DNA from 2 places in the Pseudoalteromonas sp. GABNS16E genome. Region 1 is predicted to be linked to the other one. Evidence: predicted binding sites of a transcription regulator. Region 1 holds the regulator's gene; the other holds the start of a gene.
The links. The regulator NrdR, encoded in region 1, represses ribonucleotide reductase genes. The targets are predictions, from matches to a motif close to AAACACNANATNTNGTGTTT.
Positions count from the first base shown of each region.

Region 1 (3,425 bases):
TAGCGCGCGCATTACTAGTGATGGCTGTAATGGTTGCAATGCCATCAACATGACCTGACACTAAATGCCCGCCTAAACGTGAAATCGGCTGCATGGCTTTTTCAAGGTTAACTGTTTGGCCAATATTATAATTTGCAAACCCAGTTAAGCTGATAGTTTCGTTTGATAAGTCGGCACTAAAGCCATCAATGTGCTTATCAACTACCGTTAAACATACGCCATTAGTGGCAATGCTATCGCCAAGCTTTACATCGCTCATATCAAGATTAGCGCTTTGAATGCGAATGGCTAAATCGCCTTGTTTTTTTTGTAATAGCGCAATTTTGCCTGTGGCTTCAATTATTCCAGTAAACATAGCCCTACTCTTTTAATTAAGTGATTGGAATGTGTTTTGTGGCGGTTATACGTAAATCATCGCCTATTTTCACACACTCTTTAAACGTCAAATTAACGGTGTTTTGCATATCTGTCAGCGGTGCAAAATTAACTAAGCTTTTTGCATCGCACCCCATTAGTTTAGGCGCTAGATAAAATATATATTCGTCTATTAAATTAAGCTCTGTCATTTTACCGGCAAGTGTAGCACCCGCTTCTAAATAAACATGATTAAATTGCAGCTTAGCAAGGTGCGCTAAAACAGACGTTAAATTAACTTTGTTATTTTGCTGTGGCACTTCTATATGCCTTACAAAATGCGGCCACTGCGTTGATTTATCAACCTTGGTAGTAAAAATTATTATTTCACTTTCAATATTAAATACTGCCAGCTCTGGTGTAAGCCTATTTTGTGAGTCAATTATAACACGCACCGGTTGGCGTAGGGGTAATTCAGTAGGCAAAGCCTGTGGCAACTCGCTTAACCTCACATTTAGCTTAGCATCATCGGTAATAACCGTATCCGCGCCCGTTAAAATAGCGCAGCTTTGTGCTCGGTGTAATTGTACATCTTGTCGCGCAGCGCTGCCGGTGATCCACTTACTTTGGCCATTTTTTAGCGCGGTTTTACCATCAATGCTGGCCGCCATTTTACACGTAACATACGGAAGTCCCTGCTCCATACGCTTAAAAAAACCTAAATTAAGTGCCCGCGCTTGCGGCTCTAAAAGCCCAAATGCAACCTCAATACCGGCATCGCTGAGTATTTTAAGCCCTTTACCTGCTACTTGTGGGTTGGTGTCGACCATAGCTGCAATAACTTTTACTACACCTGCGGCTTTTAAACCCTCTGCACACGGCGGAGTGCGTCCGTAATGGCTACACGGTTCAAGCGTAACATACGCAGTCGCGCCTTTTGCGTTTTCACCTGCTACAGCAAGAGCATTAACCTCAGCATGTCCCTGCCCAGCTAATTGATGAAACCCTTCACCAATTATGTGGTTATCTTTAACTAAAACACACCCTACATTAGGATTGGGGGTGGTTGTAAATCGCCCTTTTTTTGCAAGCTCGATGGCACGTGCCATGTACATTTCATCTTGCGCAGTAAAGGTTGTTTGGTTTTGCATTATTACTCCCCTAAACGGGCAATTTCTTCACCAAATTCGCGTATATCTTCAAACGAGCGATACACAGAGGCAAACCTCACATAGGCTACTTTATCCAGCTTTTTAAGCGCCTCCATTATGCACTCACCCACAAGGTGACTTGATATTTCTCGCTCGCCGGTAGCACGCAACTGCGATTTAATAATATTAACCACTTCATCCACTTGCTCTGTACTTACAGGGCGTTTTTCTAGGGCGCGATTAAGGCCATTGAGTAGCTTATCTTCATTAAAGGGTTCTCGGCTGCCATCTTGTTTAATCACACGTGGCATAACTAACTCGGCGCCTTCAAAGGTAGTAAATCGCTCGTGACACTCGTTACATTCACGACGACGGCGAACTTGGTGGCCTCCGCCGACTAGGCGAGAATCAATAACTTTAGTATCTTTTGCGGTACAAAATGGGCAATGCATAACTCGGTACTTCCGTTTTAAAACAAAAAAGGCCGCTATTTAGCGGCCTTTTATCTTAGCAAAAAAATAGGGCCTGTTGGCCTTTCAGGGTTAAATTTGTTCTATCTAGGGGTGATTTGATCGCGGCGCGAGGTTTGTAACCTAGTGGGCTAAGTAAAAACCGAGCAACAAAGAGTAAATCGCCCCTAGGACGAACCCGAGGGCAGTGCATGTTTGGCATTTATGCTGCGTTATCGCCTATTTGTGTGGAGTAACCACACTGCATAGACTCTGCCTTGCCTAAAAACCAAACATACTACTGCAAATTAAACCTCGAAAGGTAAACAGGCCCCTTGTTGTGATCTAAATTACTGCTGCTTATGCAATTAAGCGTATACAGGTAGTTTCGCACAAATTGCTTTAACTTTTTCTTTAACTTGCGCTTGTACTGACTCATCGTTGATGTTGTCTAATACGTCACAAATCCAGCCAGCAAGTTCTTTCGATTCAGCTTCTTTAAAGCCACGACGTGTAATTGCAGGTGAACCAATACGTAAACCAGAAGTAACAAACGGTGAGCGAGGATCGTTTGGTACAGAGTTTTTGTTCACAGTAATGTTTGCATTGCCAAGCGCTGCGTCGGCATCTTTACCTGTGATATCTTTATCGATTAAATCAAGTAAGAATAAGTGGTTTTCTGTTTTATCAGATACGATTTTGTAACCGCGCTCTTGCATAACAGCAACCATAGCTTGAGCATTTTTAACTACTTGTGCTTGGTATGTTTTAAATTCTGGTTGTAGAGCTTCTTTAAATGCCACTGCTTTTGCAGCAATAATGTGACACAAAGGACCACCCTGGCCACCTGGGAAAACAGCGCTGTTAAGCTTTTTGTAAATTGCTTCGTCGCCACAAGCAGAAATAATTAAACCACCACGAGGGCCTGCTAAAGTTTTGTGTGTTGTTGTTGTTACAACATGCGCGTGAGGTACTGGGCTTGGGTAAACACCCGCTGCAATTAAACCTGCAACGTGAGCCATATCAACAAATAAGTAAGCACCTACTTTATCAGCAATCTCACGGAATTTAGCCCAATCAACAATACCTGAGTACGCAGAAAAACCACCAATAATCATTTTTGGTTTGTGCTCAAGTGCTAGCGCTTCTACCTGTGCGTAGTCAATTTCGCCAGTTGCTTCGTCTAGCCCGTACTGGATTGCATTGTATAGCTTACCTGAGAAGCTTACGTGTGAACCGTGCGTTAAGTGACCACCATGAGCTAAGCTCATACCAAGTACAGTGTCGCCCGCTTCTAATAATGCTAAGAAAACAGCTGCATTTGCTTGAGAACCCGCATGTGGCTGAACGTTTGCATAGTCAGAACCAAATAGCTCGTTAGCACGATCAATTGCAAGTTGTTCAACAACGTCTACGTGCTCACAACCGCCATAGTAACGTTTGCCCGGGTAACCTTCTGCGTATTTGTTTG
Region 1 covers NZ_JAQREZ010000061.1:18,014-21,438, forward strand. Annotated here, with positions in the region: gene PSI06_RS18180 (riboflavin synthase) at 1-355, opposite strand, end outside; gene ribD (bifunctional diaminohydroxyphosphoribosylaminopyrimidine deaminase/5-amino-6-(5-phosphoribosylamino)uracil reductase RibD) at 372-1,505, opposite strand; gene nrdR (transcriptional regulator NrdR) at 1,508-1,957, opposite strand; gene glyA (serine hydroxymethyltransferase) at 2,323-3,425, opposite strand, start outside.

Region 2 (3,425 bases), on a different contig from region 1:
TTTAAATTTACAGGCGCAAAACTTTGCGATTTATCAATTTAGCCCTATATAATGGCCTCAGATTGACGAGGAAGTATTTTATGACCGAACATCAAAATGTAGATAACGCAGAAATAGCAAAATTTGAAGCCATTGCAGAGCGATGGTGGGACCAAGACGGAGAGTTTAAACCTCTTCACGAAATTAACCCATTACGATTAGACTTTGTGGCTAACAAAACCCAAGGCTTATTTGATAAAGAAACACTCGATGTAGGCTGTGGTGGCGGCATTCTTAGCGAAAGCATGGCACGCATGGGCGCACACGTAACCGGTATAGACATGGGCCAAGAGCCACTCACCGTGGCAAAGCTTCATAGCCTAGAAACCGGTGTAAATGTTGACTATATAAAAGTACCTGCAGAAGAATTTGCAACCCAGCACCCTGCTCGCTTTGATGTAATAACCTGTATGGAAATGCTAGAGCACGTACCTGACCCTGCTTCTATTATTCATGCAGTCGCAGAGCTTGCCAAGCCGGGGGCTGATGTTTTTTTCTCAACCCTAAATAAAACGCCTAAAGCTTACTTGTTTGCTATTGTAGGTGCTGAAAAGCTGTTAAAAATGGTGCCTGAGGGCACACACGATCACAACAAATTTATCAAACCTGCACAACTTATTGCATGGGCTGAACAAGCCGGTTTAAAAGTACGTGCCAGTGCTGGCCTGGGCTACAACCCGCTTTCTAAGCAGTATTCATTAAATACAGATGTGAGTGTTAATTATATTCTTCATTTTGAGAAGTTAGCATAATGGCTAGCTCTCATACCCCCTTAACTCCTTTTGAGTACGACGCTTTCTTATTTGATTTAGATGGCACCTTGCTTGATACGGCAGACGATTTAGGTGCTGCTTTAAATGCTGTACTTAAAAGTGAAGGTGTTGCGCAAGTTACGCCTGAAGCGTATAGAAAAGTAGCGTCTAATGGCGCCGGCGCATTGCTTGAACTTGGCTTTAAAGCGCAATGGGCATCGCAACCTCAAACTGAACGTATAAAACAGTTAGTCAGCCACTACAGCCAAAACCTAGCGACACACACCCGCTGCTTTGAAGGCATAGAATCATTACTCATAGCCCTTGAGAACCAAGGTATAAAATGGGGAATAATGACTAATAAGCCCGGGTTTTTAACCGATCCATTAGTAGCTGCTATACCCGCTTTAAAAAATGCACACGTTGTGATCAGTGGCGATACCCTCACCGAGGCTAAACCATCACCTTTACCCTTACTACACTGTACAAAACTGATGAACGTAGATCCTAAACGTTGTTTATACATAGGTGATGCTCAACGTGATATAGAAGCAGGTAAAGCCGCAGGTATGCACACAGCAACAGCGCTTTGGGGCTATATACCAAGTATTGATGAGGCCAAGGGCTGGGAAGCCGATTTTAACTGGCACAGCCCCATTGATGCTTTTAACCATATATAGTGCCATGTAAATTTTTAAACACTATATATTGTGATTGTGTTAGTTTTTATGCAAAGCTTGATGATAAAAAAAGCAGTCGAAATTTATTTTCAAAATGCGTAAATTTAGCAGATCATTAGTTGATTTTTAGCTATTTCAACTTAAATGATTGTTCGAAGGTGAGTGACTACTAACACAAATACGTTATCCCAAAGTTATCCACAAATAGGGGCAATTATGTCCCTTGCAAATCAGCTCAGACCACACTATCTTGTGATCTCTAAATTGAACAACACCAGATATTGTGGCCAAATGTTATTCAATTAAATTCGCCAATACGGTGAAACTTATAATAAATGAATACGTACCTTGCTTTGGCGAGGTATAAAGCATTGGTCAAAATACACAATTCCCAAGGAATACAGGCAAAGCTATGAACCAACAGTTATCTGTAAGCAAGCGTGACGGGCGTAAAGAGCCTTTAGATCTTGATAAGATCCATCGCGTTATTGAATGGGCCGCCGAAGGTTTAAACAACGTATCGGTTTCACAGGTTGAATTAAAGTCACACATTCAATTTTACGACGGTATTCGTACAAAAGATATTCACGAAACCATCATTAAAGCAGCAGCCGATCAAATTTCAAAAGAGTCGCCTGACTACCAGTACTTAGCTGCCCGCTTAGCTGTATTCCACTTACGTAAAAAAGCGTATGGCCAGTTTGAGCCTCCACGTTTATTTGACCATGTTACAAAAATGGTTGAAGACAAACGCTACGACGCTCACTTACTCGTTGATTACACAGAGCAAGAGCTTGATGAGCTAGATGCTTATCTTGATCATTCGCGCGATCTTAACTTTAGCTACGCAGCAGTAAAGCAGCTTGAAGGTAAATACCTGGTACAAAACCGCGTAACGGGTGAGATTTACGAAAGCGCCCAGTTTTTATATATCTTAGTGGCTGCGAGTTTATTCTCTGACTACCCGCGCGAAACGCGTATTGACTACATCAAACGTTTTTACGATGCAGTATCAACGTTTAAAATCTCTTTACCTACGCCAATTATGTCGGGTGTGCGTACCCCTACGCGTCAGTTTAGCTCGTGTGTACTTATTGAATGTGGTGACAGCCTTGATTCAATTAACGCCACATCATCTGCCATTGTTAAGTACGTTTCCCAACGTGCAGGTATTGGTATTAACGCCGGCCGTATTCGTGCATTAGGTAGCCATATCCGTAACGGCGAGGCGTACCACACAGGTTGTATTCCTTTTTATAAGCACTTTCAAACAGCGGTTAAAAGCTGCTCGCAAGGTGGTGTACGTGGCGGTGCTGCAACGTTATTCTACCCGCTTTGGCATTTAGAAGTAGAAAACCTACTGGTACTTAAAAATAACCGTGGTGTTGATGATAACCGTGTTCGTCATTTAGATTACGGCGTACAGTTTAATAAACTAATGTACTCTCGTTTAATTAAAGACGACTACATTACGTTATTTAGCCCATCAGATGTGCCTGGCCTTTACGATGCATTCTTTGAAGACCAAGACGAGTTTGATGCGTTATACGTAAAATACGAGCAAGACGAGTCAATTCGTAAAAAGCGTATTAAAGCGATTGAGCTTTTCTCAATGTTCGCACAAGAGCGTGCCAGCACAGGTCGTATTTATTTACAAAATGTGGATCACTGTAATACGCACAGCCCGTTTATCTCTAAAGTTGCGCCAATTCGCCAATCGAACTTATGTTTAGAAATTGCATTGCCAACTAAGCCGTTAAATAACGTAAACGATGAAGAAGGCGAAATTGCACTTTGTACGCTATCTGCATTTAACCTAGGCGCTATTGAGTCACTTGATGAACTTGAAGAGCTTGCAGAACTTGCAGTACGTGCACTTGATAACCTACTTGATTTCCAAGACTACCCAGTACCGGCTGCACGTAATGCCACTATGGGCCGTCGTACGTTAGGA
Region 2 covers NZ_JAQREZ010000010.1:72,764-76,188, forward strand. Annotated here, with positions in the region: gene ubiG (bifunctional 2-polyprenyl-6-hydroxyphenol methylase/3-demethylubiquinol 3-O-methyltransferase UbiG) at 81-791, shown strand; gene PSI06_RS06435 (HAD family hydrolase) at 791-1,471, shown strand; gene nrdA (class 1a ribonucleoside-diphosphate reductase subunit alpha) at 1,884-3,425, shown strand, end outside.
Region 2: the regulator NrdR is predicted to act here: its motif matches at 1,741-1,760, upstream of nrdA (class 1a ribonucleoside-diphosphate reductase subunit alpha).